DNA from 3 places in the Cellulomonas hominis genome. Region 1 is predicted to be linked to each of the others. Evidence: riboswitches for the same ligand, from Rfam matches in the RefSeq annotation. Region 1 holds a riboswitch; each other region holds the start of a gene.
What was found. Region 1 has a riboswitch for cyclic di-AMP ahead of HNR08_RS10065 (C40 family peptidase). Riboswitches for the same ligand answer to the same signal wherever they lie in the genome.

Region 1 (9,625 bases):
CCCCGACGACGAGCGCGCCGTGCCGGCCCCGGTCGGGCGCCCGTCGCTCGTGCTCGTCTGGCCCGCGATGCTGCTCGCCGTGCTCGGCCTGGCCGTGGCGCTGCTGCCGGGTCTCGGCGAGGAGCTGCTCGCCCCGCAGGCTGACGCGTACCCGGCCGGCGAGCCCGGCCACCTCCTGCTCTGGGGCGGCTTCACCCCGACGCTGGCGATCACCGCCGTCGTGCTGCTCACCGGCGTGCTGCTGTTCGTCGCCCGCGGCCCCGTCGAGCTCGCGCAGGCCGCGGTGCCGCACGTGCCCGAGGCGGACCGGCTGTACCGCCGCTTCATGCGCCGGCTCGACGACGTGGCCGCCGACGTCACCGCGTTCACCCAGCGCGGATCTCTGCCGGTGTACCTCGGCGGGATCCTGGTGGTGTTCGTCGTCACCGTCGGCGTCCCGCTGGTCGCCTGGAACGGGATGCCGGCCGAGACCCGCGTCTGGGACCGCCCGGCGCAGGCCGTGGTCGGGGCGTTCGTCGTGGTCGCCGCCGTCCTGGTCGCCCGCGCCCGCCGCCGGCTGAAGGCGGTCATCCTGCTCGGCGTCTCCGGCTACGGCGTCGCGGCCCTGTTCCTGCTGCACGGCGCCCCGGACCTCGCGCTGACGCAGGTGCTGGTCGAGACCGTCACCCTCGTGGTGTTCGTGCTGGTGATGCGGCGCCTGCCCCCGTACTTCTCCGACCGGCCGCTGGTCGGGTCCCGGTGGGTGCGCCTCGGCATCGGCCTGGCGTTCGGCCTCACCGTCGGCGGGCTGGCGCTCGTGGTGCCCGGCGCGCGGGTGCACGCGCCGGTCTCCGTGGACTTCGCGGAGGAGGCGTACTCCTACGGCGGCGGCAAGAACATCGTCAACGTGACGCTGGTGGACATCCGCGCCTGGGACACGATGGGCGAGATCTCCGTGCTGCTGGTGGCCGCGACCGGGGTCGCCTCGCTCGTGTTCCTCCGCAGGCGGTCCGGGGCGATCTTCCGCGCCGGCGACGCCCCCGAGTCCCGGCAGGTGTGGGGCGGCGGCGAGGACCCGATGGCCGCGGTGCGCCGGCCGGTCGCCGAGCGGCCGTCCTACCGGTCCCGCGAGTGGCTGCGCGCCGGACGGACCCTGGCGCCGCGCCGCCGGTCCGTGGTGTTCGAGGTCGTGGTCCGGCTGCTGTTCCACACGATGATCGTGTACTCGCTGTTCTTGCTGTTCTCCGGGCACAACGCCCCCGGCGGTGGGTTCGCGGCGGGCCTGGTCACCGGCATCGCGCTGATCGTGCGGTACCTGGCCGGCGGCCGGTACGAGCTCGGCGAGGCGGCCCCCGTGCAGCCCGGTCTGCTGCTGGGCAGCGGCCTGTTCCTGTCGGCGGGCGTGGGCCTCGGCGCGCTGATCTTCGGCGGCTCCGTGCTGCAGTCCTGGATCATCGACATCGCGATCCCCTTCATTGGCCCGACGAAGGTCGTGACGTCGTTGTTCTTCGACGTCGGCGTATACCTCGTGGTCGTCGGCCTAGTGCTCGACATCCTGCGCAGCCTCGGCGCCGAGATCGACCAACGCGCCGAGCGGTCCAGTATCCGCGATCACGTGGAAGGACCTACCGGGTAGCGCAGAGCCTCCGCTCCACCGGCGGCGTGAGGGTGGCGCGAGCAGCGCAGGAGTGTGTCGAATCGCGGCCAGCGGAGCGCGTGTACTCACCTGCACCCCTTTCGGGGTCGCCTCACACCGGCTCCTGGTACGCGGCAACCGCATCGAGACACCCGTCGACACCGACGGGGGACCATCCGTTCCGGGCACTGGGCTGTCCGCCGGCTCCCGTGCTGGGCGCTCGGCCTGATCGCAGTGCCCTCCGCCTTCGCAGTCGGTACACGCGCCCGAGGGCCCGCTGCACAGCACGGATAGGTGACAACGGCTCGCAGGCGGCGAGTGCGCCTGAGTGGCCATGATCGTCCAGTGCTTTGTTCGGGGGTCAGGCGTCCGAGGCGGAACTGAGGCCGGCGGTGGTGGCACGTTCCGTTCGATCGAGGTGATGATCGCCAGGCGCCGCCTCGCGATCAGGCACGCCCCCGCAGCCGCGGCGAACAGGGGGCCTTACTTACCCCACGCGGATGAACACCGGAGACGACTGCCAGATCTCCCGGATCTGCACCGCCTTGCCCGGCACCGGGGCATCGACCTGCAGGTTGCCCCCGGCGAAGATCGAGATGTGTCCCGGCGACCAGATGAGGTCCCCTGGCTGGGCCTGGTCCCGCGGCACCTCAACCCCTGCGTAGCGCTGAGCCGCCGACGTGCGCGGCAGCTTCATCCCGACCTGCGCGTACACGTAGGACGTGAATCCCGAGCAGTCGAAGCCGCTCGGTGTGGTTCCGCCCCACACGTAGGGCACGCCCACGAGGCTCGATGCCGCCTCGACGATCGCGCTGCCATTCGCGCTGGACGGCGCGGGCGCCCCGATCTGGGGCGATGGGACAGACGCCTCGTCCCGAGCCGTGCTGCGCGTCGCAGCCGGGGCTCGCTCAGGTTCCGGCTCCGGCTCGGGGGTCGGCGGTGGCGTCACCGCCGTGGCAACCGGATTGTCGAACGTCCAGGTGGCCTCGGCCGGCGTTGCGACGACCGGCGTGGACTCGATCGCCGCTCTGGCCGCCGACGTAAGTCGTGCAGTGTCCAGCGGCGCGATCCGGCTCTCGTGGTGGGAGGGCATCGTCGCGGACGCCGGGGTTGCCACCAGCGAGACGACCATGCCTGACGTCGCGACGGCGACTCCGGTGCGCCGCCCAGCGGAGGACAGACCGGAGGCGGCCGCGGCCTGTGCGTCGGTCCAGGGGGTTCGGGTGCGCCCGACCGCGCGGTGGCGCGCTCGGGTGAAGGGGCGTGCGGGCATCGACGACTCCTGCTGCCTGCGAGGTGAGCTGTCGGGTTCGGGCCGGAGCAGCCCGGCCGGTCCGTCGGGACCGGCTTCACCCCAAGGGCACGACGTGCCCGTCCATCCTGGTTCCCCCGCTCCTGCCCGTGCGGTCTGCGAGTCGTCGAGCAGCGGCAGGACTCGGCGTTCTGCTCGACCCACCCAGTCGGCGCCTGGGTGGCGACGATGCTAGGCACGAGCAGCGGGTGTGTCACCGCCCGCGCGACTCGCGCCGAAGCAGGGGGCACGCTTTGCGACACCCGCACGGGCACACGTCGCTCCGATAAACGCACTGGTCACGGGCGCTCAGGACGACCGGGCGCGACCGTGCGCTCCGACCGCGACCTGCGACGATCTTCAGCGAAACTTCATCGAAGCCAGTGCAGCAGCTTGATCCGCCGAGGGGAACGTGGAGGCAGATCACGGTTCCAGGGCGCCCCTGGGGTCGACGGCATGAGGAGTCACCACGAGTATGATCCACCGCCGTCCCGTCGCCGTCGCCGCAACGGCCGCCGTCGTCCTGACCGTGGGTGCTGCCGCGTTCGCGGTCGCGCGTGCGCTGGATCCCGCCGCGCACGTCGCGGTCCAGAAGAGCATCACGCTTCCCGAGGTGGACCGGTACGACATCACCCAGGCGACCATGCAGGGGATCGCCGACCTCGACATCACAACAGCGGAGATGGAGGTGGGCGGTCGGACCATCGAGCGGTATCTCTACGCCGACTCCGCAAGCGAGGACGTGCACGGCGCTGGCGTGCCGATCGTCGTCGACGTGGGCCAGCGGCTGCAGATCGACGTCAGGAACTCCACCGACACCGCGACCAACATCCACTGGCACGGGATGAGCGTGCCGAACGACCAGGACGGTCCAGGCATCCTCATCGAACCTGGACAGGAGCATCGGTACGAGTTCACCGCAGCCCGCGCAGGAACGTACTGGTACCACTCGCACGAACGCCCCGTGCGCGACCAGGTCGATCGCGGCATGTATGCACCGTTCATCGTCCGCGAACCCGCGGACGCGCGCTACGACCTCGACCAGGTCCTCGTGCTGGACGACTGGGTCGTGGATCGGACTACCGGTCACATGGAGGTCGTCGGCGACGTCGACACCGTCAATGGTCGCACCGGCGACGACATCGAGCCGATCAGCATCACCGCCGGGCAGATCGCGAAGCTCCGGCTGGTGAACGCCTCGACCGCCAAGACCCAGAACCTGACGTTCCCGCTCGACGTGCGCGTCACCCACACCGACGGCGCACCCCTCGTCGAGCCCTACAGCACCCGCCGGCTCAGCATCGCCCCGGGCGAGCGCTACGACGTCGAGCTCGCCCCGGTCGGCGACCTGAGCTCGGGCTTGTCGATCACCAACGAGCGCGACAACGGAATGACCATCCCCGTCCACTACACCGCCTCGGATGCCCCCGCGGCTGTCTCGCCCTTCATCCCTCCCGCACCCAGCGCCCTCGCCCCCGACCTGGTGAGCCGCGAACCGGACATCGAGATGGTGCTCGCCGACGCGATGGCGATGTCCGGCGGCATGGGAATGGCCTGGACCATCAACGGCGACGTCTTCCCCGATGCCGAGACGTTCGACGTGCAGGTCGGTCGCACCTACGTCGTCCGCTTCCGCAACGCCGGGCGGCACCGGATGGACCACCCGATGCACGTGCACGGTGCGCACTTCCGGGTGCTGTCCACCGATGGACGGCCCCTCGAGCGGGAAGTGTGGAAGGACACCGTGACGGTGCCACCGGACAGCTACGTGGACGTCGCCGTGACCTTCGACCAGCCCGGGACCTGGATGGTCCACTGCCACATCCTGGATCACGAGGACGCCGGGATGATGACCAGCATCACGGCGACGTGAGACAGAGTGACCGGCGGCCGCAGTGGCGCCGCGTTGACACCCCGCCGGCATCGCGCTCGTGGATCACTGTCAGCCTCGACGAGCGAGACAGGTGGCCGGCGCTGGCCCCCGTCGCGGCGCTCGGCCTGGTGGCCGCAGGACTGATGGCCCGACTGGGTCTGCCGCCGGTCGACCTGCACGGGCCGTTGCACCGCTGGTGGTCGGTCATGGATCCCTTGTGCGGCGGGACGCGATCCGTGCGGCTCGCCGCGATGGGTGACTTCGCAGAGGCATGGCGATACAACCCTCTCGGCCCGATCCTGGTGACCGGAGCTGTGCTGGTTGTGCTGCGGTGGTGCGCCGGCAGCGCGACCAGCAGATGGCTCGGGCTCGACCTCACCGACCGCCGACCCGTGCGCGTTGCTGCCCGGCTCCTCGTGACACTGCTGGCCGCTCTGCTCGCGGTCCGCCAGCAGCTCAACGTCGAGCTCCTGCGGTAGCCTCCGCGCCGACTCCGCCTGGCCCAAGCCGCGACGCCCTCTGCCGGCGCGCGGTTCTCGGCTGGACGAGTACAAGAGTCTCGTCGATGGGTGGCTGCATGCAGATCTGCGCGCTCCGCGCAAGCAGCGTCACACGGCGAAGCGGATCTTCGACCGGCTGCGCATGGAGCACCACGCGGACGTGTCGTACTTCATCGTCAAGAAGTACGTCGCGGCGCGGCGTGAGGAGATCCGCGGTCGAGGAGGGTCTGGGTCCGTCGCGCGTGTTGGTGCCGCAGACGCACGTGCCCGGCGCGGAGGCCGAGGTCGACTTCGGTGACGTCACGGTCGAGCTGGCCGGCAAGCTGGTGGTCTGCTCGTTGTTCTCGTTGCGGATGTCCTTCTCCGGCAGGGCCGTGCACCAGGTCTTCACCTCCGGCGGCCAGGAGGCGTTCCTGGAAGGGCACGTCCATGCCTTCAGCGTGCTCGCCGGGCTACCGACCGGCAAGATCCGCTACGAGAACCTCAAGCCAGCTGTCGCGCGTGTGCTTGGCTTTTGCTCGCGTTCGGGCAGGGACCGAGCGGTGGACGCTGGTCCGCTCCCACTATGGTCTGGACGCGTTCTACTGCCAGCCCGGGATCGAGGGCGCGCACGAGAAGGTCGGGCTCGAGGGGCAGGTGGGCTGGTACCGCCGCAACCACTTCGTCCCCGTCCCGAAGGTCGCCTCGCTGGCGGAGCCCAACGCGATGGTTGATGCCTGGGACGTGTCCGACGATGCCCGCAGGATCGGTGGGCGTGCCCGGAGCGTCGGTGAGCTGTTCGCGATCAAGGCCCCGCTTCTGGCACCGCTGCCGGACCAGGAGTTCGAAACCGGCCGGTGGTCTCACCAGCGCGGTGACCGGCATGCCCAGGTCAACGTGCGCACGAACCGGTACTCGGGGCCGGTGCGGTTCGCCGGGCGGAAGATCTCGATCCTGCCGCGCGCCTCGGACCTGACGATCTACGACGGCCGCACCCAGATCGCCCGGCACGAACGCCTCCCTGACAAGCTGGAGTCCCGACTCGACCTGGACCACGACCTTGAAGCGCTGATCCGCAAGCCTGGCGCCCTACCGGCGCGACCGCGTTGGACACGCGCCAGCGGCAGGTTCACACCCGTGCATGACGCCTCGTGGGACGCCGCCCGCAAGGCTCACGGAGACGCCGACGGCACCCGTGCCCTGATCGACGTCCTGCTCCTGCACCGGCACATCGCTCATCAGCACGTCGTGGCCGGACTGGCCGCCGCCCTGGAGGTCGGTGCGCTGACCAACGCGGACGCGGTCGCGCTCGGGGCGCGTAAGGCGGAAGACGGCCGCCGCGCAGCGACGCCCAGCGCGATGCCGGACCGGGCGGAGCTGGCCCGGCAGGTCGCCCACTTCCTGACGGAGCGGCGGCTGCGTACCCGCCTGCCCACGACACGCGCTCGCTGCCAGACATCAGCGAGTACGACGACCTGCTACCCAGCCGGCGCCGGCACGCCCGGCCGGCGAGCGGCTGAACGGATCCCGGAGGGGCTCAGGTGGAGATGACGACGCAGACCTCGGCGACGGGCAGTGACCGGGTGCCGCGACGGCGAGGCTTGACCGAGGAGGCCACCGACGCCGCCATCGACCAGGCTTGCCGCATGATGCGCCTGCCCACGACCCGGGGCGTGTTCGAGGCGAACGCGGATGCTGCCGCCCGCGAGCAGATGACCTACCGCGGGTTCCTCGCCGAACTCCTCCTGGCGGAGTGCGACGACCGCGCCCGCCGACGATCCGAGCGCCGCATCAAGGCCGCCGCGTTCCCGCGCATCAAGACGCTGCGCGAGTTCGACTTCGACGCGAACCCGAATGTCGACCCCAGGACCAGCAACGCGCTCGCCAAGTGCGACTGGGTTCGCCGCGGCCACCCGCTGTGCCTGATCGGCGATTCCGGAACGGGCAAGTCCCACCTGCTCATCGCGCTCGGCACCGAGGTCGCGATGGCCGGGTTCCGGGTCAAATACACCCTGGCGACGAAACTCGCCAACGCGCTCGCCGAGGCCGCCGACGAGATGGTCCTGACCAAGACCTTCAGCGGCCCAGGTCGAGCTGGGCGGCCACGGTCCCGGCCGCCGCGGCGGCGAACACCGTCACGGCGATGGCCCGCGCCGCTGCTGGTGTTGCGGTGATGGTCCACGCGCCGGCCCCGGCCAGGAGCGCGCCGACGCCCACGCCGGTGAGCTCGCCGACCATCAGGGTAGGGCGATCCGCCGCACCAGGGTGCTGGTGGTGCGGCGGATGCCCGGGTCGCCGGCGGCACGGTAATGACGGATCGTGTGGACCCCGAAGGACCCAGCCGGCCCACGCGATGTAGGCGGCGAGCGTGACCTACCCGGTCGCGGTCACGGTGCGGCGGTCGCGAGGGACGGAGCCGGCGCGTGTTCGCGGGCGGAGATCGGTTGGTAGCGGCCGGCGCGCACACCATTGGCGATGACGAAGACCTCGGCGACCTCGTGGACGAGGACCACCGCGGCCAGCCCGAGCGCCCCGAACAGGGCCAGCGGGATCAGCACACCGATCAGGGCCAGGGAGAAGGCGACGTTCTGCCACATGATGGTCCGGGTGCGTCGGGCGTGGGCCAGGACCTGAGGCAGGTGGAACAGGTCGTTGCCCATGAGTGCGACGTCGGCGGTCTCGATCGCGACGTCGGTGCCCATGGCGCCCATCGCGATCCCGACGTCCGCGGTGGCCAGGGCGGGGGCGTCGTTGACGCCGTCACCGACCATCGCGACAGGGCGGGTCTCGGCGATCTGCCGGACGATCGACGCCTTGTCCTCGGGGCGCAGGTCTGCGTGCACCTCGGTGATGCCGGCCTCGGCCGCCAGGGCGGTGGCGGTGCGCTCGTTGTCGCCGGTGAGCATCGCGACCGTGTACCCCGCACGGGTCAGGGTGTGCACGACCGCGCCCGCTTCGGGGCGTAGCTCGTCACGGACCCCGATTACACCGAGCAGCGCGCCGTCGTCCTCCACCATGACAGCGGTCGCCCCCCGACCTTGGATCGCGGTGACCTCGCCGACCATGTGGCCGGGGTCGATCCATCCCGGGCGTCCGAGGCGGACCTCGCGGCCGCGGTGGGTGCCGGTGAGCCCGGCGCCCGGGTGGGCGACCACGTCGCCGACCTCGGGACGGGCCCCCGTGGCGGCGAGGATCGCGCGGGCCAGGGGGTGCTCCGAGCGTGCCTCGAGCCCGGCGGCGAGAGCCAGCAGCTCGTCACGGGAACGGCCAGGGGCCGCGACGGCGTCGACGACGGCCGGGTTGTTCGCCGTCAGGGTGCCGGTCTTGTCCAACGCGAGAGCCCGGATCTTGCCGAGCCCCTCGAGCGCGGCACCGCCCTTGACCAGGACACCGTTCTTCGATGCCGCACCGACCGCGGCGACCACGGTCACCGGCACCGAGATCGCCAGCGCACAGGGGGACGCGGCCACGAGCACGACCAGGGCCCGCTGGATCCACACCGCCGGGTCGCCGGCCAGGGACCCGATGACAGCGATGAGTGTCGCGGCGATCAAGATGCCCGGCACGAGCTTGGCCGCGATCACATCGGCGAGGCGTTGTCCTGGGCCCTTGCGGGCCTGCTCGGCCTCGACGATGTGCACGATCCGGGCCAACGAGTTGTCCTCGGCCCGCGTGGTGACCTCTACCTCGACGACGCCGGCGCCGTTGATCGACCCGGCCAGCACCGTCGCGCCGGGGCCGGCCTCGACCGGGACAGACTCGCCCGTCAACGCCGACACGTCCAGGGCGGTCGTGCCCGTACGGATCACCCCGTCGGTCGCGACCCGCTCTCCGGGGCGCACCAGCAGCACGTCACCGACCACCAGGTCGGCCGGGTCGAGCGCGACGTGCTCGCCGCCGCGCACCACGGTCGCCTCGGTGGGGACCAGGTCCATCAGCGCGCGAAGACCCCGGCGGGTGCGGGCCAGGGAGTACTCCTCGAGCCCTTCGGAGATCGAGTAGAGGATCGCGAGCATCGCCGCCTCTTCGACCTGCCCCAGGATCACCGCACCCACCGCGGCGATCGTCATCAGCGTCCCGACACCAATCTTTCCCCTGGCCAGGCGCCGGACCGTCCCCGGAACGAACGTAGTCGCTGCGACCACCAGCGCCCCCGCCTCCAGAACGAGGCCCACCCAGTGCGGTGCGGTCGTAAGCGAGACCAACCAGCCCGCACCCAAGATCACCGCGGCCAGGGCGGCGGCCTGGATCTCCCTGACCCGCCACCAGGCCACGGCCTCGTCCTCCGCGCTGGCCTCGACCTCGCCCGAGCAGCCGCACGCGTCGTTCACAGCGCCGCCTCCACCGCGTTCGCCGGGGCGTGCGTG
Region 2 (9,625 bases), 420 kb from region 1:
GGTGATGAGCGTGCAGCACTCGAGCGGGACGACCATGTCGAACGGGATCGTCGTCGGGCAAGACATGTGGCTGTACCTCGAGCCTCTGGACCCGGCCGCGGCCCTGACGCTGCGCCGGACGACTCCAGTAGTCGGCGTCGCGGAGCTCCCGACGGTGGTTTCCGATCGCTGACCTTGACCAAGACCGCGGCCCGGCATCCCTAGAGATCCTTAGTGGCCGGACTCGGGCGTCCAGGTTCACGACGGCGGATCAGACGGCCTACTGGCTGCCGGCCGCGCGTATGTCCGGCGAGGGCCCGTGTCGGCGGCGGTCATCGTCGTCGTCTTGATGTTCGACAGCAGCCGCGACGTGGCGACCATTGTGGAGGTCTGCGGGAGGGTGATGACCTCCTTGATGCAGGTCCCCATGTAGCCCAGCAGTGTGAACGGCTGCAGCTCGTGCCGGTTCGGGTGTGCGGCGATGGCGTGGTTGCGCATGAAGCGAACGAGATCGAGCTGCTGGCGACCTACCGGAGAGATGAACCCGATCCGGTCGGCGGCCTGGATCCGCTCCTCGTCGGTGATCTTGACCAGGTCGTCGGCCCCGCAGGTCCTTGCGCTTCTCGGGCGTGGCGAGGGCCAGGTCGAAGAAGTACTAGTCGGTCGGCTCCACGTCGAAATCAGACGACGACGGACCCGCGGAGGTCAGCCGGCTCGCAGCCGTCGCCCAAGGTGCTTGACCGCTTTGCCAACTGTGGCGACGGCTCGAGCTGACCCTGCACGAGCGACGGGCCACGACCCCGATCGATCTGCGTAGCTCCCTGGCGCGCGGCTGGCGCCTTGCGTGGAACCCCGAAGCGTCACCGAAATCCGGGCGTGGAACCCGAAGAGTCCACTTGGGACCTATAAATGCCGCGGTTCGGACCTGACAGGAATCCGTCCTGCGCCGACGGCCGATCAAGGAAGCAATTCGGCGGTTGCCCTGAGGGTTGTCTCAACGGGCCCCATCTGTCACAGGAGTAACAGCCGTCCACGCCCCTTGACTGAGCCGGTGAGGGCCTTAGTTCGCTGACGGCCTCCGCGAATCTCAGGGCGTAAAGCCGGGCTCGCGCTCCGCTTCCGCACGACGTCGCTCCAGCCGTTGCTCAACCGTCAGCTGATCGAGCTCCCGCCGGCGCACGAGCTCACCATCCTGATTGCGCACCCAGTGCCGCCCTGCGCCATCGCGGAACTCAACTTCGAGTACGACGTCCTCGGCGAGCGCGCCACAGTTCGGCACCCGTCTGATCGCCAGCGACCGAGGGTGGGCCTCCGGCGGGAGGATCGCGTGGAACCAAGCACCGCGGAGATCCGACTCATCTCCTCCGTCGGCCTCCCTGACCCACGAGGTATCGAAGTAGCGAACGACCACGTCGTAGATCGCCGAAGTCGAGTCGTTCATGACGTAGATGTGCCGCCGCTCGACAAGGTCGTCTTGCACTGCGCCGAACTCGCCCGGGTCGTCAGGAAGCGGTCGTCCGTTGCGCAGCTCTACCCACTGACGCTCCCATGCGCTGACCTGTGCTGCCTGAGCCTTCTCCTCGAACGCAAGTCGCTCACGACGTTCCTCGCTGGCGCGCCGCGCCTCGTCGCGTCCGGTTCGTATCGCCCAGAACAGCGCCGCTACGGTCGCCGCAGCGATCAAGAGTTGGATGACGAGGTTGCCCCAGTCATAACCCTGCGGGTTCACGACCGCTATCGGAATCGGGGAGGGGGCAGCGATCCATGACTGCTCGTCCCACAACGTCGTGATGGCCATGAGTCACAGAATATCCAGCCAGTTCTGTGGTGAGAGCGACCGCAGCAGCGCCACCAGCGCTCAGAGAGCTGGCGTGAGCCTTCGTGCGGAGGTCTGAGCCTTTCGCGGAACTGCGCCACCTCGATCCGACCTGCCAAGCTCGTGGCAGCGATCGGACGAGTCGCGGGCGATAGCATCTCTGGCCAAGAGGGCTGGGGGTTCGAGTCCCTCCAGGCGCACGTCGAGCGAAGGCCCGGCACCGAGACGGTGCCGGGCCTTCGTCGTACCCGAGCGCTCGCAGTCTCCCGACGCGGAGAGGCCGTTCGCACCCGGGCCGCCCGCCGTCAGAACAGGTTCCGGGGGTCCAGCGATCCGGCGAGGTCGCTGAGCTGCTGGGCGATGCCGGAGACACCCTCAGTGACGCCTGCGAGGCCGTCGAGCGGGGCGCCGAGGGCGTCTGTCGCGGCTCCTGTCGCCTGCTCGGCGATGCCGGCCGTGTCGAGTGAGGTCAGCGACTCGAGGTCGACGCCGATCGCCGTGGCCTGCGCCAGGAGCGGTGCGGCCACTCCTCCCAGGACGGCGGCGCCCGCCACCGAGGCGAGGAGACCTCCGGCGACGCCGGCGGTCCCCGCGACGGCGGCGGTGGTGGCGATGCCGCGCGCCGGGCCGCCGAGGATCCGGTGCACGAGGCCGGGCTCTCTCGCTTCTGACCGGGCGGCCGCCCGGGCCAGCTCGCCGGCCGCCGGGGACGCGGGCTGCTCGGACGGGGGCAGCGCGTCGCGCATGCGCAGGAGCACCTCGTCGCGTTGTGCGGGGGTGAGGCGGGCGAACGCCTCGGCGTGCACCTGCTCGATCTGGTCCGGAGTCGCGGTGCGCATCAGGTAGTCGTACCGGGCCACCGCGGCCGCGTCGTCGGGCGCCGGAGCCGGCCGGCTCGGCCCGGGGGCGGGTGTCTGTCCGGAACGGGCGCGCACGGCGGCTGCTGCCGCGGAGGTCAGGGTCGCGCGCAGGGACGCCTCGCCCCCGCCCGGTGCCTGGGGCGGGCGGCCCGTGCTCTGGCTCTGGCTCTGGCTCTCGAGCACGGTGCGTGCCAGGCCGATCAGCCGGTTCAGTCGTGCCATGGGGTGCTCCTTCGTGGGCTCGGGTCGTCAGGCCGCGTCGGCGGGAGCCGGCTCGGGCTCGGGCTGGTGCCGGCGGAAGGGTGCCGTCAGCGTCGGCACGATGTGGCGCCGCTGGATCACGAGGATCACCGCGGCGATCGCGAGGTAGACCCCGGACAGGATGAACCGGCCGTGCGTCGAGGTGAGCGGGAACTGCACGACGAACAGCGCGAGCAGCGCCCACGCGGACCAGCGGTGGAACCGCAGCCCCAGCAGGATCGCGATGCCCATGAGCGTCTGGGCGGCGGTCAGGAGCATCTCCTCGGTCTGGCGGGTGTCCAGCACGAGGGAGGCGGAGCCGCCGCCGGCCAGGTAGGCGATGGGCAGCGAGCCCACCAGCAGGGTCCACTGGTTGATCTTCGAGGAGATCAGGGTCGCGATCGCGGCGGTGCCCTTGCCGCGCCAGGCGAACAGCACGGCGATGATGAACTCGGGCGCCTCGGAGGCGAGCGGCGCGAGCCACTGCACGAGCAGGAACTCGTCGATGCCGAGGCTGGTCCCGGAGGCGACCAGGGCCTCGGCGAACGGCTCGGCGCACAGCAGGATGATGGTCGCCGCGAGCACGAACAGGGCGATGACCGTGGCGCGGCGCTTGCGTCGGGGCAGCGCGCCGATCGCGGCGGCGGTGCCGATCAGGTCGGGCTCCTCAGCCTCGCCCCGGGTGAGCTTGTACAGGTAGAACCCGAACCAGGCGATCATCACGACGCCGAACACCAGGTGGATGTGCCCGGTGGCCGGGATGATGAAAGCGACCACGCCGGCGATGAGCAGGAAGCCGAGCTCCATGCGGTTCTCGGGGTCGAGGGCGAGCGCGGTCGCGGGCTTCTTGCTCACCCGGCCGGCGACGTAGAGCGACACCAGGACGACCAGCGGCCAGCCGAGGCCGAGCAGCAGCCGGTTCGAGCCGGTCATGTTGGCGGCGGCGTACTGGACGTAGGCCGGGTCGCTGCCCGCGGTGTACGCGTAGTACAGGTCCACGGCGTACTCGGGCAGCACGGCGATCAGCGCGAGCACGGCGATCGCGAACCCGCCGGACACGTCGACCTGGGCGGCCTCGGCGGCCCACGCGAGCACGAACGACGCGGCCACGACCGCGGCGCCGAAGATCACCAGCTCCAGCACGGGAGCCGGGGACGCACCCGAGAACCGGGTGATCAGCGCCGGGACCATGATCACGCCGGCGATCGCCAGCGAACGGATCAGGACCCGGGGGGACGGGGGCGGCACCAGGGGTGCTGCTGGGGTGGTGAGCGTCTGCTCGTCAGGGGCGGGCACGGCGGCTCCTCGGGCACGGGCCGAGCCCGCTCGCGCCGGGGGGGGCGCGACGACCTCGACCAGCGGACATCGGCTGGTCGAAGGTCTCGTCCACCACGGCTGACGTGGCGAGGTGACCGGGCGCAGACGCCAGCATGTCGACCACCTCTACCGGCACGCATCAGCGCCGGTCGGGCTACTCCCCTTCGCAATGAGGACAGTAGAGGACCAATGTCACGAATGTGAACCCATCAATACGTGACGCCGATCTAGGAATCTATTTGTTTGGATCTTCTGCATCCGGATCTTCGAGGGCTCGAACACTGATGATCAGGAGCCCGCGCTCCCGGTCCATGAAGGTTTGCTGAAGGGACCGCCGCGCGGGCGCCGATCTGGCGACGCGACGCCTACCGTCATCAGATCCGGACGTTCAGTCCGGGAGCCGCGCGGATGCCGAGTCCTGCCGCCGTCCGGCCCGTCGACGTCGCGTGGCAGGAGCGGGGGACCCAGGTTCCACGGGCGCTCAGGCGCCCTCGGGGTGAAGCCGATCCACGAGACCGGCCGGACGGCTCCGTCCGAACCCGACAGCTCACCTCGCAGGCGACCAGGAGCTCCGCATGCCCACACACCTGCGTGCCCCCTCGCGTCATCGCAACCCCGGTCGCGCTCGTACGCCGCTCACCGACGCCGGCACGAACGCCCGGGCGACCGCTGTCGTCTGGGGTCGGCGCACCGGCGCGGTCGTTGCTACCTCGGGACTCGCCGTCTCTCTCTCCACCGTCCCCGCCTCGGCCGCACCCTCGCCGAGCCGGGCTGCCGAATCGATCGACGTGCGAGCCCTGGATGCGGCGCGGGCCCTGGCCACCGCCGCACCGTCGGCGGTCGCGCCGGCGGAGGCCACCTGGTCGTTCGACGTCCCGGCCGCGACCGCGATCCTCCCGCCCCCTCCGCCGCCCGTTATCGAGGAGCCGCCCGCCCGGTCGACCGACGGAGCCGCATCGCGCGGCAGCCAGCGCGACGAGGCTGCCGAGCCGGCCGAGACCGCGCCGATCGGCGCACCGCCTCCGGCGTCCGCGAACGGCAGCGCCGTCGTCGAGGTCGCGTCGGGCCTGGTCGGCGTCCCGTACGTGTACGGCGGCACGACCCCGTCCGGCTTCGACTGCTCGGGGTTCACGTCATACGTCTACGCCCAGGTCGGGATCGCGATCCCGCGGACCTCGACTGCGCAGCGGGACGCCGGCACGGTCGTGCCCCGGGATCAGGCGCAGCCGGGTGACCTGATCTGGTCGCCGGGTCACATCGCGATCTACGCCGGCGGGAACCTCCAGGTCGACGCCCCCGTTCCGGGCAAGTCCGTGCAGATCCGCGAGATCTGGCAGTCCGATCCGCTGTTCATCCGGATCGGCTGACCGGCGTGCCCCTCGGAGACCTCAGCACGCTGCTCGTGTGGGGAGCGGTGACGGCGTACACCATCGCCCTGGTGGCGTACTCCGCCGCGCTCGCCCGGGTCGCCGACGCCTCGGCCCGCTCGCAGCGCCGTCTCGCAGCGGTCGGGGCCGGAGCCGGGGGCGCTGACGCGCCTGCCTCGCAGGACCCGGCACCGTCTGTGCCGGGCGGGCGGGCGGCCGGCATCGCGCGGTCGACGGCGACCGTGGCGACCGCGCTGCTGCTGGCCGGTGTGGCGCTGCGCGGGGTGGCGGCGGGCAGGTGGCCGACCGCGAACATGTACGAGTTCACGATCTTCGGGATCCTCGTGGCCGCGCTGGTGTTCCTCGGGGTGCGGCGCACGCGCACGGTTCCCTTCGTCGGGGTGCTGGTCACCGGCATCGCCGTGCTGGCGTTGATCGTGGCGCAGAACTCGTTCTACCTGCGGGCGGACGCGGTGCAGCCGGCGTTGCAGAGCTACTGGCTGGTGATCCACGTGAGCATCGCGGTCGTGGCGACCGGGATCTTCACGGTCGCGTTCGCGACGTCGGTGCTGCAGGTCCTGCAGGACGCCCGCGAGTCGGGACGGTCGCGGCTGGACCGCCCGTGGCGCGCGGGCGACGAGCTGCGGCGTTCGCTGCGAAGGTGGCGGATCACCGGGCCGGCGTGGTCGTGGCTGCGCACGGTGCCGACCGCGGTCCGGCTCGAGGCGTTGTCGTTCCGGCTGAACGCGATCGCGTTCGTGCTGTGGACGCTCACGCTGATCGGTGGGGCGATCTGGGCCGAGCAGGCGTGGGGCCGGTACTGGGGCTGGGACCCCAAGGAGGTCGCGACCTTCGTCGCCTGGGTGGTGTACGCGGCGTACCTGCACGCGCGGACCACGCGGGGTTGGCAGGGGCGACGCGCAGCCTTCCTGGTGTACGTCGGGTATGCCGTCGTGATCGCGAACTTCACGGTGGTGAACCTGTTCATCAACGGCAAGCACTCCTACTCGGGCATCTGACGCGTGCGCCGCCCGCTGCTGCCACCGCGTCGCGGTCCACGCGAGGGTCGCGCCGTGCCGGACCGGCGTCGGCTCCCGCAGGACGACCGTTCTGCGATCGTCCTGATCGTCGTGGCGCTCGTCGCGGGCGGCGCCCTGACCCTCACCGGCGTCCTGACGAGCAGCCTCGCTTCGACGGCCGCTGGGGTCGTCGTGCTGTTCGTCTGCTCGACCGGGACGCGGATCTGGTACCTGCGCCGTCGACGGTGACGGTCGGGGCCGTGCTCCCGGTGCTAGTCGCGCGAGCGGGGCGGGCGGTCGCGCCGGTGCAGGACGGCCGAGGGCGCGGCCGCGATCGCGGCCATGCCGAGGCCGACGAGCGCCCACCGCAGGTCGAACGGCAGCCGATCGGCCGCCGCGGGCGCGGTCTCGGGCGTGGGCTCGGTGGTCGGCACAATTCTGCCGGGGTCGGCGCTCTCGGTCGCCGCGGGCGAAGGGGGCACCTCGACCGCCCGCGACCTGTCGGCGGGCAGGACGGACAGCACCAGGAGCAGACCCGTGGCAGCGAGCGAACCCGCCGCCCGCAGGTGGGTCCGGGCGTCTCGTCTCAGCGCGGCGGGCACAGGTCGCCTCCCGAGGTCGTGGTGCCGCCCCGGGGAGGGATCTCCCCGACGGCGGGTGCGCGGGCGCTGTCGGTCTCGGGCACCGGCGGCCTTCAGGAGCCCGTCACCGCGGCGCGGCGCTGGAAGATCAGCACCGCGTTGCCCTGGTACCGCGGGAGCACGAGCCGGCCCATGGAGAGGTCCCGGACGTAGGTGAACCCGGTCTGGCGCCGGTAGTCGAACCAGTTCCCGCTGCCGGTCTCGCGGGTGCTGCCGATGACGATGTAGGTCTGGACGCTCGGGGTACGGAACACCTCGCGCTCGAACGCGTTGCCGACGGGAGGCCAGGAGCACACCACGACCTGGGGGCGGCGGGCGCGCAGGGCTGCGACGGCGTCCTGGCGGACGACGTCGTCGGGGTAGTCGATGGATCGTGCCCAGCTGTGGTTGTCGGTCGCGACGACGTCGACACCTCGCTGGCGCAGGAACCGGCTGAGCGTCCCGTCGCCGGCGGCGATCTCGAGGGTCTCGCGCGAGCCGATCAGCTTCGCGAGCCTGCGCACGAGGGCCGCCGAGTAGAAGCAGTACACCCCGCGCGGGCGGACCAGGGGCATGACGTACCGGCGTTGGCGCGCGAGCGGCCACAGCAGCGTGTACGCGAGCGTCGAGACGGGCTTGCGCTCCAGCCCGCGCCGGAAGAACAGCCGCTGCAGGATCTGACCGTTGAGCCGGTCGAACGCGATCTCGGACCGGTCGACGCCGGCCTCGGCCGTGAACGCGGCACGTTGGACGGCGTGCAGGAGCATCTGCCGGCGGACCTCGTCGGCGACCAGGTCGTCCTTCCTGCGGCGGTGGTCGGGCGATCCGACCCTGGGGGCGCTCAGCTCCGCGACCAGGGCGTGCAGCGCGGTCTCACCGTCCTCCGCGGCGGCGGACAGGCGCGTCTGCACGTCCTCCCACTCGTGGGGGAACACCCGGCGCAGCTCGTCGAGCGTCGGTTCGGTGTCGAGCCAACGCAGGACGTCGGGACGGCGCCCGTCTCGGCTCACAGGACCTCCAGGCTCGCCGCGGTTGTGCCCTTGCAGCATCGCCGCCGCCTGCGCGGGATCGGTGCGAGAAGCACCCGTTCGCCGATGAAGGTCTGCTGAAGGTTCGGGCGCCCCTCGTCACACGACGGGCTGAAAGATCAGGATCAGGCCCTGGAGGCTCTGCGCCCACCGGCCCCACAGGCCGGTGACCAGGGCGATCCCGATCAGCACCAGCATGGTTCCTCCCACGACGGAGATGGCGCGGCGTCGACGGCGCACGATGTCGAGCAGGCGGCTGCTGCGCTGGAGCCCGAGAGCGAGGAGCACGAACGGCAGGCCCAGCCCGAGGGCGTAGGCGGCGGACAGCACGGCGCCCCGGGCGGGTGACCCGCCGTCGAGGGACAGGGCCATCACGGCGGCGAGCGTGGGGCCGATGCACGGGGTCCAGCCGAGCCCGAACGTCACGCCGAGCACGGGGGCGCCCCACAGCGTCGCCGGCGGACGGCGGTGCACCCGGACCTCGCGCTGGAGGAACGGCACGCCGCCGAGGAACGCGACGCCCATGACGATCACGACCACGCCGAGTGCCCGGGTGATCGGGTCCTGCCAGCGCAGCAGCGCCCCGCCGAGCGACCCCGCGAGGGCACCGAGCGCGACGAACACCAGGGCGAACCCGAGCACGAACAGCGCGACACCGAGAGTGAGCCGGCCGCGCCCGGGGGCCGGCGGGGCCGGTCTGCGCCCTGCGACCGCGCGGGCCGGCTGCACGGTCTGCGCGGTCAGCCCGCTGAGGAATCCGAGGTAGCCGGGGACGAGCGGCAGGACGCAGGGTGAGGCGAACGACACCGCGCCGGCGACCAGCGAGACGAGCAGGGCGAGCAGCAGGGGGCCGGAGAACGCGGTGGTCGCGAACGCGGACCCGACGTCGGCTGCGGCCGCGAGGGTAGCGGGGGCCGTCACGCGGGCGCCGGGGTGGGTGCCGGTGCGGCGAGTGCGCGGTCGGCGCCGGTGCGCGGTCCCGGGGTGGTGACGCGGGCGGCTCGGATCCCGTTGAGGATGACCACGACCTCGGCGACCTCGTGCACGAGGACGACGCCTGCCAGGCCCAGCGTGCCGGTCAGGGCCAAGGGGAACAGCGCGATGATGATGAGCAGCGCGAGGCCGATGTTGCCGGTCATGATGCGTCGCCCGCGTCGGGCGTGGGTGATGGCGCGGGGCAGCAGCCGCAGGTCGTTGCCGGTGAACGCGACGTCGGCGGACTCGACCGCGGCGGCGGTGCCGGTCGCGCCCATCGCGATGCCGACGTCCGCGGCGGCCAGCGCGGGTGCGTCGTTCACGCCGTCGCCGACCATCGCGGTGCCGGGACCCAGTTCGAGGACCGCGGTGGCCTTATCCTCGGGTCGCTGCTCGGCGCGCAC
Region 3 (9,625 bases), 1.2 Mb from region 1:
GCCAGCGCCCGGTCGACCACGACGTTGAGGCCCTCGGTGACGTCGGCGAGCACCTGCGTCTGGTCGATCGTCGCAGGCAGCCACGCCATGACCCCCGAGCCGCTGCCGACGGGCACCCCGGCGACGGCCGTGAGCTCCGCGCCCCAGGCCTGCGCCTCCTCGATCGCGTACCGCAGCGCCAGGTCCGCCTGCGGCGACCCGTCGACGCCGACGACCATCCGGCGCACCGGCCGGACCACGGGGGCGGACTCGTCGTTCGGCACCACGCCGCCGCGCCGCTGGTCGCGCAGCGGGACGACCACCGTCGGGCAGTGCGCGTGCGCGGGCAGGGTGGAGGACACCGTGCCGAGCAGCCGGTCCGCGAAGCCGCCCTTGCCGCGCGTGCCGACCACCGCGAGCGACGCGTCCCGGGACATCTCGACCAGCACGGCGGCGGCGTCGCCCGTCGCGACCGTCGTCGTGATCTCCAGGTCCGGGCCCTCGGCGCGCTGCCGGGCCTCGGCGAGCACCGCGCGGGCGCCCTGCTGGATCGCCGTGTCGTCCAGGGCGGCGTACCCGCCGTCCAGCGAGGCGGCCGTGAACGACGGCAGCGTGTACGAGCACACGACGTGCAGCGGCCGGCGCCGCGTCCGGGCCTCCGCGGCCGCCCAGTCGAGGGCGTGCATGCTCGCCGCCGACCCGTCGACTCCGACGAGGATCTCCGCGTCCCGCTTCATGGCTCTGACCTCCTTGGTCGCACACCCCAGTGTGCTCCCTGATCATGCCCGCCGACCACTCGACACGGGGACGCGCGTGGAGAACTCTTGACGAAGCCTTGGACTCGGGGCGGGCGCGGGACGGTGCCCGGCCGCGCCCCGGCGGCGTCAGGCCGCGAGGTACGCCGACCAGGCCGGCTCGTCGACGGCCGCCCCGTGCAGGAACGCCGTCGCACCCCGCGGGGGCGACGGCGTGTACGCGAGCTCCCAGCCGAGCTCATGGAGCAGGTGGTCGGCCTTGCGGTGGTTGCACCGGCGGCACGCGGCGACGACGTTGGCCCACTCGTGCCGGCCCCCGCGCGAGCGCGGGTGCACGTGGTCGACCGTGTCGGCGTGCGAGCCGCAGTACGCGCACCGGTGGTCGTCCCGCTGCAGCACGGTGCGGCGGGTCGGTGGCAGCGGCTTGCGGACCGGCACGTGCACGTACCGGGTGAGGCTCAGGACCACCGGCAACGGGACCACGATGCGCTCGGCGTGCAGCACGCGGCCGTCCGTCTCCAGGACCGTGGCCTTGCCGGACATGACGAGGGTGACGGCCCGGGGTAGGGCGACCACGCAGAGGGGCTCGAGGCTGGCGTTCAGGAGCAGCGTCCTGGGTGGCGCGGGCAGCAGCAGCACGGCGTTACTCCTAGACCAGGTCGAGGGCCCGCCTGGCTGACGGGCCCGCTGGGGGAGGCACAGCAGTTGCAGCGTACGCGCACCCGCGGCGATCCTGCGCCGTCATTCCGGCCGGGGCGCGCGCCACCGGTCCGGCCGGGAACGCCCGGACCCCCACGGCCGTGGTGGCCGTGGGGGTCCGGGGACGTGCGGGGCGGTCCTGCTCAGCCGATGCGGATGAACACCGGGGAGGACTGCCAGATGCTGCGGAACTGGATCGTCTTGCCGGGGCGCGGCGAGTCGATCTGCTGGTCGCCGCCGGCGTAGATCGAGATGTGACCCGGGCTCCAGATCAGGTCGCCCGGCTGGGCCTCGGACGCCGAGACGACGGTGCCGGCCGCCTTGATCGCGGACGACGTGCGCGGCAGCGAGATGCCGAGCTGCGCGTACACGTAGGAGACGAAGCCGGAGCAGTCGAAGCCGTCGGGCGTGGTGCCGCCGGACAGGTACGGGACGCCGACGTAGCGGGCCGCGACCTCGAGGACGGCGTTGCCGGCCACCGACTGCGGGACGGCGCTCGCGGCGGCGGCCGGCGCGGCGGCGGTCTCGGCCGTGGCGGCACGCTGGGAGCTGCGCGACGCGGCGCGCTCCACGACGGGCTCGGGCTCGGGCTCCGGCTCGGGGACGACCGCGGTGACGGCGGGGGCCTCGAAGGTCCACGCGGCGTCGGCCGGGGAGGTCACGACCGGGGCCGCGTCGAGGACGGTCTTCGCCGAGGCGGTCAGCGCGGTGGTGTCCACCGCGGTGAGGGCCTGGTCGCCGGAGCTGGTCGCGGCGGTCGCCGGCACGGCGACCATGGAGACCATGAGGCCCGAGGACGCCGCGACGACAGCGGTGCGGCGACCGGCCAGGGCGATGGTGCCCGTGGCGGCGGTGGCGAGATCGGTCAGGGGGGTGACGGGGCGACGCGCGGAACGGTGTCGAGCGCGCACAGCACTTGCGGTCACGTACAGCCTCTCCTGGCGCCTACGAGGTGAGCTGTCGGGTTCGGGTTGGAGATACCCGGCCGCGTGGCGCTCCCGGACGGACCGGTCGCGTCGCGCGGCTTCACCCCAAGGACACCGTCTCCGGTGCCCGCATGTGGTTCCCCCGCCCCTACCGGCGAGTCCGTTCGGACCTCGGGCGGCGGCAGGGCTCGGCGTACCGTCCAAGGGCTCTGACAGAGGAGGGTTCCGTCGGAGCGAGACCGACCGTACCGGACCCCGGAGCCGATTGTCACGTTCCGGTCACGGACAGTTTCCCCGTCAGGGGAACGCTCACACGCACCGCCAGGTCACCGGTGCACGACGGCCCCGCGAGTGGCGTACGCCACAGCCGCGGGGCCGTCGGGTCGGGTGGGGCCGGGACAGGCGTCAGGACACGGAGAGGAACACGTGGCGGGCGACCTCCTGCGGGAGGTCGAGCACGGTCTCCGCGCCCGGGGCGCCCACCGTCACCACGCCGCCGTTCTTCTCGACGACGACCTCGTTGCCCGGCTTGACGCCGGCCTGGGCGAGGCGCGCGAGCAGCTCGACGTCGATCTGGATGGGCTCGCCGATCCGGGCCACGACGGCCTTGGTCGGGCCACCCACCGCGGCCGCCACCGCGACCGAGGACTGGACGCCGTCGAGGAAGCCGACCGGGGTCCGCTCCTCGCCGATCTCGTCCAGCCCCGGGATCGGGTTGCCGTAGGGGTCGAAGTGCGGGTGGTCCAGCAGGCCGGCCAGGCGCCGCTCGACACGCTCGCTCATGACGTGCTCCCAGCGGCACGCCTCCTCGTGCACGTACTCCCAGTCGAGGCCGATCACGTCGACCAGCAGGCGCTCGGCCAGCCGGTGCTTGCGCATGACGCGCATCGCCTTGGACTGGCCCTCCTCGGTGAGCTCCAGGTGCCGGTCGCCGGACACGACCACGAGCCCGTCGCGCTCCATGCGGGCGACCGTCTGGGACACCGTCGGGCCGCTGTGCCCCAGCCGCTCGGCGATGCGGGCGCGCAGCGGCGTGATGCCTTCCTCGGTGAGCTCGTAGATGGTCTTGAGATACATCTCGGTCGTGTCGATCAGGTCACTCACGCCGGTGCCCCTTCTGTCGTGCGCGCGGACGTCCGTCCACAGGCTAGTTGGTCCCGCCGACGGAGTGGGGCCTGCGCGTATCGTGCGGCGCGTGACCGTGACGCCCGCCACCGTGACCATCCCTGCGCACCTGCTGCCGTCGGACGGCCGGTTCGGGTCGGGGCCCGCGAAGGTCCGCGAGGCGCAGGTGCGCGCGCTCGCCGAGGTCGGCCGGACGCTGCTCGGCACCTCGCACCGGCAGGCGCCCGTGAGGTCGCTCGTCGGCCGGGTCCGCGCGGGGCTCGCCGAGCTGTTCGCCCTGCCGGACGGCTACGAGGTCGCGCTCGGCAACGGCGGGTCCACGGCCTTCTGGGACCTCGCGACCCTGTGCCTGGTGGAGCGCCGGTCCGCGCACGCGGTGTTCGGGGAGTTCGGGTCGAAGTTCGCGGCCGCCGCTGCGCGCGCGCCGTTCCTGGGCGACCCGGTCGTGACCGAGGTGCCGGCCGGCACCTCCGCCACCCCGTCCGCCGCCGACGGCGTGGACGTGTACGCCTGGCCGCACAACGAGACCTCGACCGGCGCCGTCGCCCCCGTGCGCCGGGTGCCGGGGTCCGCGGACCAGGGCGCGCTCGTGGTCGTCGACGCGACGTCGGGCGCCGGCGGCCTGGCCGTCGACGTCGCGCAGACCGACGCCTACTACTTCGCCCCGCAGAAGTCGTTCTCCTCGGACGGCGGGCTGTGGCTCGCGCTGCTGTCCCCCGCTGCCGTCGAGCGCGCCGCCCGCGTCGAGTCCTCCGGGCGGTGGGTGCCGGAGTTCCTGTCGCTGACGACGGCCGTGCAGAACTCGCGCGCCGACCAGACGCTCAACACCCCGGCGATCGCCACCCTGGTGCTGCTGGCCGAGCAGGTCGACTGGATGCTCGCGAACGGCGGCCTGGCGTGGTGCGCCGAGCGGACCGCGACGTCCTCCGGGCACCTGTACGGCTGGGCCGAGGCCCGCGACTGGGCGACGCCGTTCGTCGCGGACCCCGGGCAGCGCTCCCCCGTCGTCGGCACCATCGACCTGGCCCCCGGGATCGAGGCGCCGACCGTCGCCCGGATCCTGCGGGCGCACGGCGTCGTCGACGTCGAGCCCTACCGCAAGCTCGGGCGCAACCAGCTGCGCGTCGCGATGTTCCCCTCCGTGGAGCCGGACGACGTGCTGGCGCTCACCGCGTGCCTGGACCACGTGGTGGACCGGCTGGGCTGAGGCCCCCGGCGGCCCGGCTCAGCGGGCCCGGTGCCCCCGCCGGACCGACAGCGCCACCATCCCGGCGCCCAGCAGCACGGCCGCACCCGCGACCGCCACCAGCGGCCACGAGTTCGCCCCGGTCACGGCCAGCACCGCGGACTGCGTCTCCGGCGCCGCCAGCACCTGCGACGTCGTCGTCACGCCCAGGACGCCGGACTGCGGCGGGTTCGCGCAGGCCGAGGTCGCCGGCGGGTAGGACACGACGGTGGCGACGGACGGGTTCACCTCGAACTCGACCCGCACGCTCGGCCGCGTGAAGGAGTACGCGTCGAACTCCTCCCAGGTCCCGTCGGGGTTCCGCGTCCAGCCCGGCCAGTCGACGACGACCCCGTCCTGGATCACCGTGCCCGGCCAGTAGATCCGGCCGCTCAGCGGGAGCCCGGACAGCACCGCGTCGTCCCCTGCGGGGTTGACGAAGGTGATCGTCACGGTGGTGTTCGGGGTGCCGAACGGATCGACGGCGTAGTCGAGCGCGGGGGCGTCGCCGAGGCAGATGCCCGCCGCGCGGACCAGCACGAGCTCGCAGCGCCCCGGCGGGGCGTACCCCTCGCCGGCGGACGGGTTCGCGCAGGCGGTGGCCGGGTCGGGGGCGGGGACCTCCGGATCGGGGACCGGGTCCACCACCGCGGGCGCGGCGAGCGCCGGCGCCGGGGCGGCGGCTGCTGCCGGGCCCGCCAGCGCCAGGACGGCCCCGGCCGTGACGGCGACCGTCGCCAGCAGCCCGAGGGCCGCTCGTCGCATCCGTTCCATGTCCCACCTCCGCGTGCTGCCGGCCCCGTTGCCGGTCCCGGGGGCGCACTCCCGCACCCCGCCCGATTCGTACAAATCGGACATTTCGCCCATGGTAGGCACACGATGGGGTCCGGTGCCGACCGGAATCACGGGTGAAGTTCCGCGTGATCACGCGGAACCGCGGCATCCGGGTGACGACGGGGCGGTGACCTGCCGCGCCGACCACCGGAACGGGTGACGCGCCGCCGCCGCGGCCGCGCGCGACACGCCCGGGCGCCTCAGGGCACCGGCGGGCACGCCCCGGTCACGACGCCCGGGCCGTCCAGGGTCGGCGTCGTCCACACGGTCAGCGCGCCCGCGGGCGCCGGGACGGTCACCGTGTACCGCTCGCCCGCGCCCGGCTCGAGGCGGGACGTGACGACCGCGACGTCCCGGCGCGCGACGGTGCCGGTCTGCCCGCCGACCACCGCGTCACCCCGCCGCACCTCCCCCACGGCGCCGTCGCGCGCGGAGTAGAAGGAGACGTTGGTGGCCAGCCAGCCCGGCGCCAGGCCCGAGCCGCCGTCGCCGAGCACCTGCGCCGGGTACGTGGTCACGTCCGCGGGCGGCCGGTAGTCCAGCGCCACCTCCACGCGCGCCTCCGGGTGCGCCGTGCCGCAGCCGGACATCGTCACGGTGACCGCCGCATCGAGGTCGAAGTCGAGCTTCCCCGCCGTCGCGTCGTCGAGGAACACCCCGACCGCCTGCCCGACGGTGCCGGTCGGCGTCGCCGCGTCCCCCGTGAGGAACGCGCCGCCCAGGGCGGAGGCGCCGACCCGCGCCTGCTCGTCCGCCCGCGCGGACCACACCGCGACCCGGCGGGCCGCCACCGCGTCCGCCGCCACGGTCGCCGCGGCCTCGGCCGCCGCCGGATCCAGCGCGGCGTCCCGGAGCACCGTGAACGCCGCCCCGGCGACCTGCGCGTAGAAGGCGTCCCCGAACCGGGGGTCGCCGTAGGTGAGGTAGGCGTCGCGCAGCAGGGCCCGCAGCAGGTCGTCGCCGCCCAGCTCCGCGCCGTCGGCCTCCACCGTCCGCCCGGTGGCGCCGAGCAGGTCCGCGACGACCACCGGGTCGGTCGCCAGCACCCCGTCGACCACCTGCCCGGTGGACTCCCGCCAGAACGCCGCCGCGAGCTCCGCGGACCGCGGGAAGTCGGGGGTCAGCGCGACGTCCTGCACCCACCGGCCCAGGCGGTCGCCGTACAGCGCGAGCTCCGCGTCGCTCAGGGGCATCGCCGCACCCGCGAGCTCGGGCAGCTCGACCGTCCCGCGCTGCCCGACCAGGCCGACCGCCCCGTCCCGGGCCTGGAGCACCGTGACGGCGCCGACGATCCCGCCCTGGGCGCGCAGCTCCGCGGGGTTCCGGGACAGCAGCAGGTACGTCCGTGGGCCGTCCTCGCCCAGCAGCGCGGGGAGCACCGGCGCGAGCGACCGCACCGTGGCCAGCGCGTCGTCCGCGCCGTCCAGCGCGTCCCGGAGCTCGCCGACCGGGCCGGCGACGGGGCCGAGCAGTCCGGCGGTGCCGATCGCGTCCAGGTCGGAGCTCAGGCGCTGGGCCACCCCGGCCGCGCGGTCGGCGGCGGGGGCCGCGTCCACGAGCGGGCCGAGGTCGACCCAGCCCGCCGGGACCTCGCGCGGGACGGCGGAGGCCCCGGCCGCCGTCTGCTCGACGGCCGGGGCCGCGTCCGCCGCGATCGCCGCGACGGCCTCGAGCAGGTCCGGCGCGGCGTCGTGCGCGAGCTCGTCGGCGGCGGACGCCACCGCGGCGACGGCGGCCAGGTCGTCCCCCACGAACGGCAGGTGCTGCGCGAGCCGCCAGACCGGGTCGTCCGCCGCGGCGGCCGCGCGGGCGGCGGCCTCCTGGACCGCGGGCAGCCGGGCCTGCAGCGCACCGACGTCGAGGACGGCGGCCTCCTCCGCGGCACCGGCGGCGGCGGCCCGCAGGTCGCGCGCCGCCCCGGCGGCCTGCCACACCCGCACGGCGAGCCACCCGCCCACCAGCAGCAGGCCGGCGAGCAGCACCGCAGCGGCGAGGAGCACCCGGCGTCGGACTGCCATCGTCCGATCGTCACATATCGGACATTTCGGACGGGCACCGCGGGCCGAACTTCACCCGGGGGTCACGCCTGCGCGTCGGCCGCCTCGCGCGCGGCCAGCTGGTCCGCGGCGGTCCGGCGCGGAGTCGGGACCTCCGGGTGCAGGACCTCGAGGTGCGGCCGCGAGCGCAGCCGGTACCGGACCTGGACGTTCCAGTGCTTGCGGGCCCACAGCGCCGCAGCCGCGGAGACGATCAACGCCGTGATCGAGCCGATGCCGATGGACCAGCGCGGGCCGAACGTCTCGCCGATCCACCCCACGATGGGCGACCCGATCGGCGTCGCCCCGAGCATGACGATCATGTACAGCGACATCACCCGGCCGCGCACCACGGGGTCGGTCGACATCTGGATCGTGGTGTTCGCCGCGGTCAGCATCGTCAGCGACGCCAGCCCGACCGGGATGCAGGCCACCGCGTAGGACGCGTACGTCGGCATGAGCGCCTGGACGCCGGTCGCCACGCCGAACCCGAACGCCGCGCCGATGACCAGCCGCACCCGGGGCCGCTCGCGCCGGGCCGCCAGCAGGGCGCCGCCCAGCGAGCCGATCGCCAGCACCGAGCCGAGGATCCCGTACTCCCCCGCGCCCTTGCCGAACTCCGCCCGCGCCATGAGCGCCGACGTCATCTGGAAGTTCAGGCCGAACGTCGACACCACGCCGATCACGGCCATGATCACGAGGATGTCGGTCCGGCCGCGGACGTAGCGGATCCCCTCCCGGATCTGCCCCTTCGCGCGCGGGGCCACCGGCATCGGGTGCAGCTCGGACGTCCGCATGAGCAGCAGCGCCAGGATCGTCGCCGCGAACGACACCCCGTTGATGACGAACACCCAGCCCGTCCCGACCGCCGCGATCAGCAGGCCCGCCAGGCCCGGGCCGATCAGCCGGGCCGCGTTGAAGGACGTCGAGTTCAGGCCCACCGCGTTGGACAGCCTGCCCGCCGGGACCAGCTCCGCCACGAACGTCTGCCGCACCGGCTGGTCGACCGCCGCGACCGCGCCCAGCAGCGCCGCGAACACGTACACGTGCCACAGCTCCGCGTGCCCCGAGAGCACCAGCGCACCCAGCCCGAACGCCAGCACGCCCTGCGCGCCCTGCGTGACCATCAGCAGCTTGCGGCGGTTCACCCGGTCCGCGAGCACGCCGGCCCAGGCGGACAGCAGCAGAGTCGGGGCGAACTGCAGGGCCGTCGTGATACCGACCGCCAGGCCGGAGTCGTCGGACAGGTCCGTCAGGACGAGCCAGTCCTGCGCGACGCGCTGCATCCAGGTGCCGATGTTCGCGACGAGCGCGCCGGCGAACCACAGCCGGTAGTTCACGTACCGGAGCGACGCGAAGGTGGAGTTCATGCGGGCGGCCTCATCCTGCCGCGATCCGGCGCAGCAGCACGGCGGCCTGCGCGAGGGTGCGGCGTTCCTCGGGGGTGAGCGTCTCGAGCTGGTCGGCGAGCCACGCGTCCCGGCGGCGGCGGGTCTCCCGGACCTCCGCCTCGCCGGGCTCCGTCAGGCTCACCACGACCTGCCGGCCGTCCGTCGGGTGCTCGGACTTCCGCACGAACCCGAGCTCGACCAGCGCGTTCACGGTGCGGGTCATCGACGGCGGCTGCACGTGCTCGGTGTCCGCGAGCGCCCCGGGGGTCAGCGGCCCCTCGCGCAGCAGGATCGCGAGCACGTTGAACTGCGGGTCGGGCAGGTCGGCGGCGCCGCGCCGGGACCGGATGCGCCGGCTCGACTTCGCGAGCGCGACGCGCAGCTCCCCGGCCAGCTCCTCGACGGACATGATCCTTACCTTAACTCATTACCTTCGCTAACGACACCCGCCCGCCCCCGCCGCTCCCCCGTACTCCGCCCCGCCCCTCCCGCACGCCCGCGCCCGCGCCCGCCGAGACTGCACAACTTGCTGGCATCGCTCCCGGCGGTTTCAGGCGGCGGTTGCAACGAGTAGGTCGTTGAGTCGTTGTGCGGGATTCTGCCAGCCGAGGGTTTCGCGGGGTCGGCCGTTGAGCTTGAACCGCCCCGGCTTCCG

Region 2: linked by a shared signal. The riboswitch ahead of HNR08_RS08165 (C40 family peptidase) and the one ahead of HNR08_RS10065 (C40 family peptidase) in region 1 are both predicted to bind cyclic di-AMP.
Region 3: linked by a shared signal. The riboswitch ahead of HNR08_RS04515 (C40 family peptidase) and the one ahead of HNR08_RS10065 (C40 family peptidase) in region 1 are both predicted to bind cyclic di-AMP.

The regions. Positions count from the first base shown of each region.
Region 1 covers NZ_JACHDN010000001.1:2,146,319-2,155,943, forward strand. Annotated here, with positions in the region: gene HNR08_RS10060 (Na+/H+ antiporter subunit A) at 1-1,615, shown strand, start outside; gene HNR08_RS10065 (C40 family peptidase) at 2,103-2,888, opposite strand; cyclic di-AMP (ydaO/yuaA leader) riboswitch at 2,887-3,066, opposite strand; gene HNR08_RS10070 (multicopper oxidase family protein) at 3,436-4,779, shown strand; gene HNR08_RS22680 (DUF2752 domain-containing protein) at 4,776-5,258, shown strand; gene HNR08_RS21285 (hypothetical protein) at 5,456-5,710, opposite strand; gene HNR08_RS10080 (Mu transposase domain-containing protein) at 5,787-6,809, shown strand; partial or broken gene HNR08_RS10085 (ATP-binding protein) at 6,806-7,351, shown strand; gene HNR08_RS10090 (heavy metal translocating P-type ATPase) at 7,646-9,589, opposite strand; gene HNR08_RS10095 (ArsR/SmtB family transcription factor) at 9,586-9,625, opposite strand, start outside.
Region 2 covers NZ_JACHDN010000001.1:1,723,185-1,732,809, reverse strand. Annotated here, with positions in the region: gene HNR08_RS08190 (hypothetical protein) at 1-172, shown strand, start outside; gene HNR08_RS08185 (hypothetical protein) at 238-477, opposite strand; gene HNR08_RS08180 (hypothetical protein) at 1,067-1,777, opposite strand; gene HNR08_RS08175 (cation-transporting ATPase) at 2,101-2,877, opposite strand; gene HNR08_RS08170 (sodium:proton exchanger) at 2,905-4,191, opposite strand; cyclic di-AMP (ydaO/yuaA leader) riboswitch at 4,647-4,781, shown strand; gene HNR08_RS08165 (C40 family peptidase) at 5,001-5,579, shown strand; gene ccsB (c-type cytochrome biogenesis protein CcsB) at 5,585-6,598, shown strand; gene HNR08_RS08155 (hypothetical protein) at 6,653-6,847, shown strand; gene HNR08_RS08150 (hypothetical protein) at 6,871-7,200, opposite strand; gene HNR08_RS08145 (class I SAM-dependent methyltransferase) at 7,293-8,228, opposite strand; gene HNR08_RS08140 (cytochrome c biogenesis CcdA family protein) at 8,346-9,167, opposite strand; gene HNR08_RS08135 (heavy metal translocating P-type ATPase) at 9,164-9,625, opposite strand, start outside.
Region 3 covers NZ_JACHDN010000001.1:978,042-987,666, forward strand. Annotated here, with positions in the region: gene HNR08_RS04505 (universal stress protein) at 1-716, opposite strand, end outside; gene HNR08_RS04510 (HNH endonuclease) at 864-1,373, opposite strand; gene HNR08_RS04515 (C40 family peptidase) at 1,577-2,359, opposite strand; cyclic di-AMP (ydaO/yuaA leader) riboswitch at 2,362-2,526, opposite strand; gene HNR08_RS04520 (iron-dependent transcriptional repressor DtxR) at 2,765-3,463, opposite strand; gene serC (phosphoserine transaminase) at 3,561-4,691, shown strand; gene HNR08_RS04530 (peptidase) at 4,710-5,474, opposite strand; gene HNR08_RS22220 (DUF4012 domain-containing protein) at 5,744-7,561, opposite strand; gene HNR08_RS04540 (MFS transporter) at 7,624-8,949, opposite strand; gene HNR08_RS04545 (MarR family winged helix-turn-helix transcriptional regulator) at 8,960-9,379, opposite strand.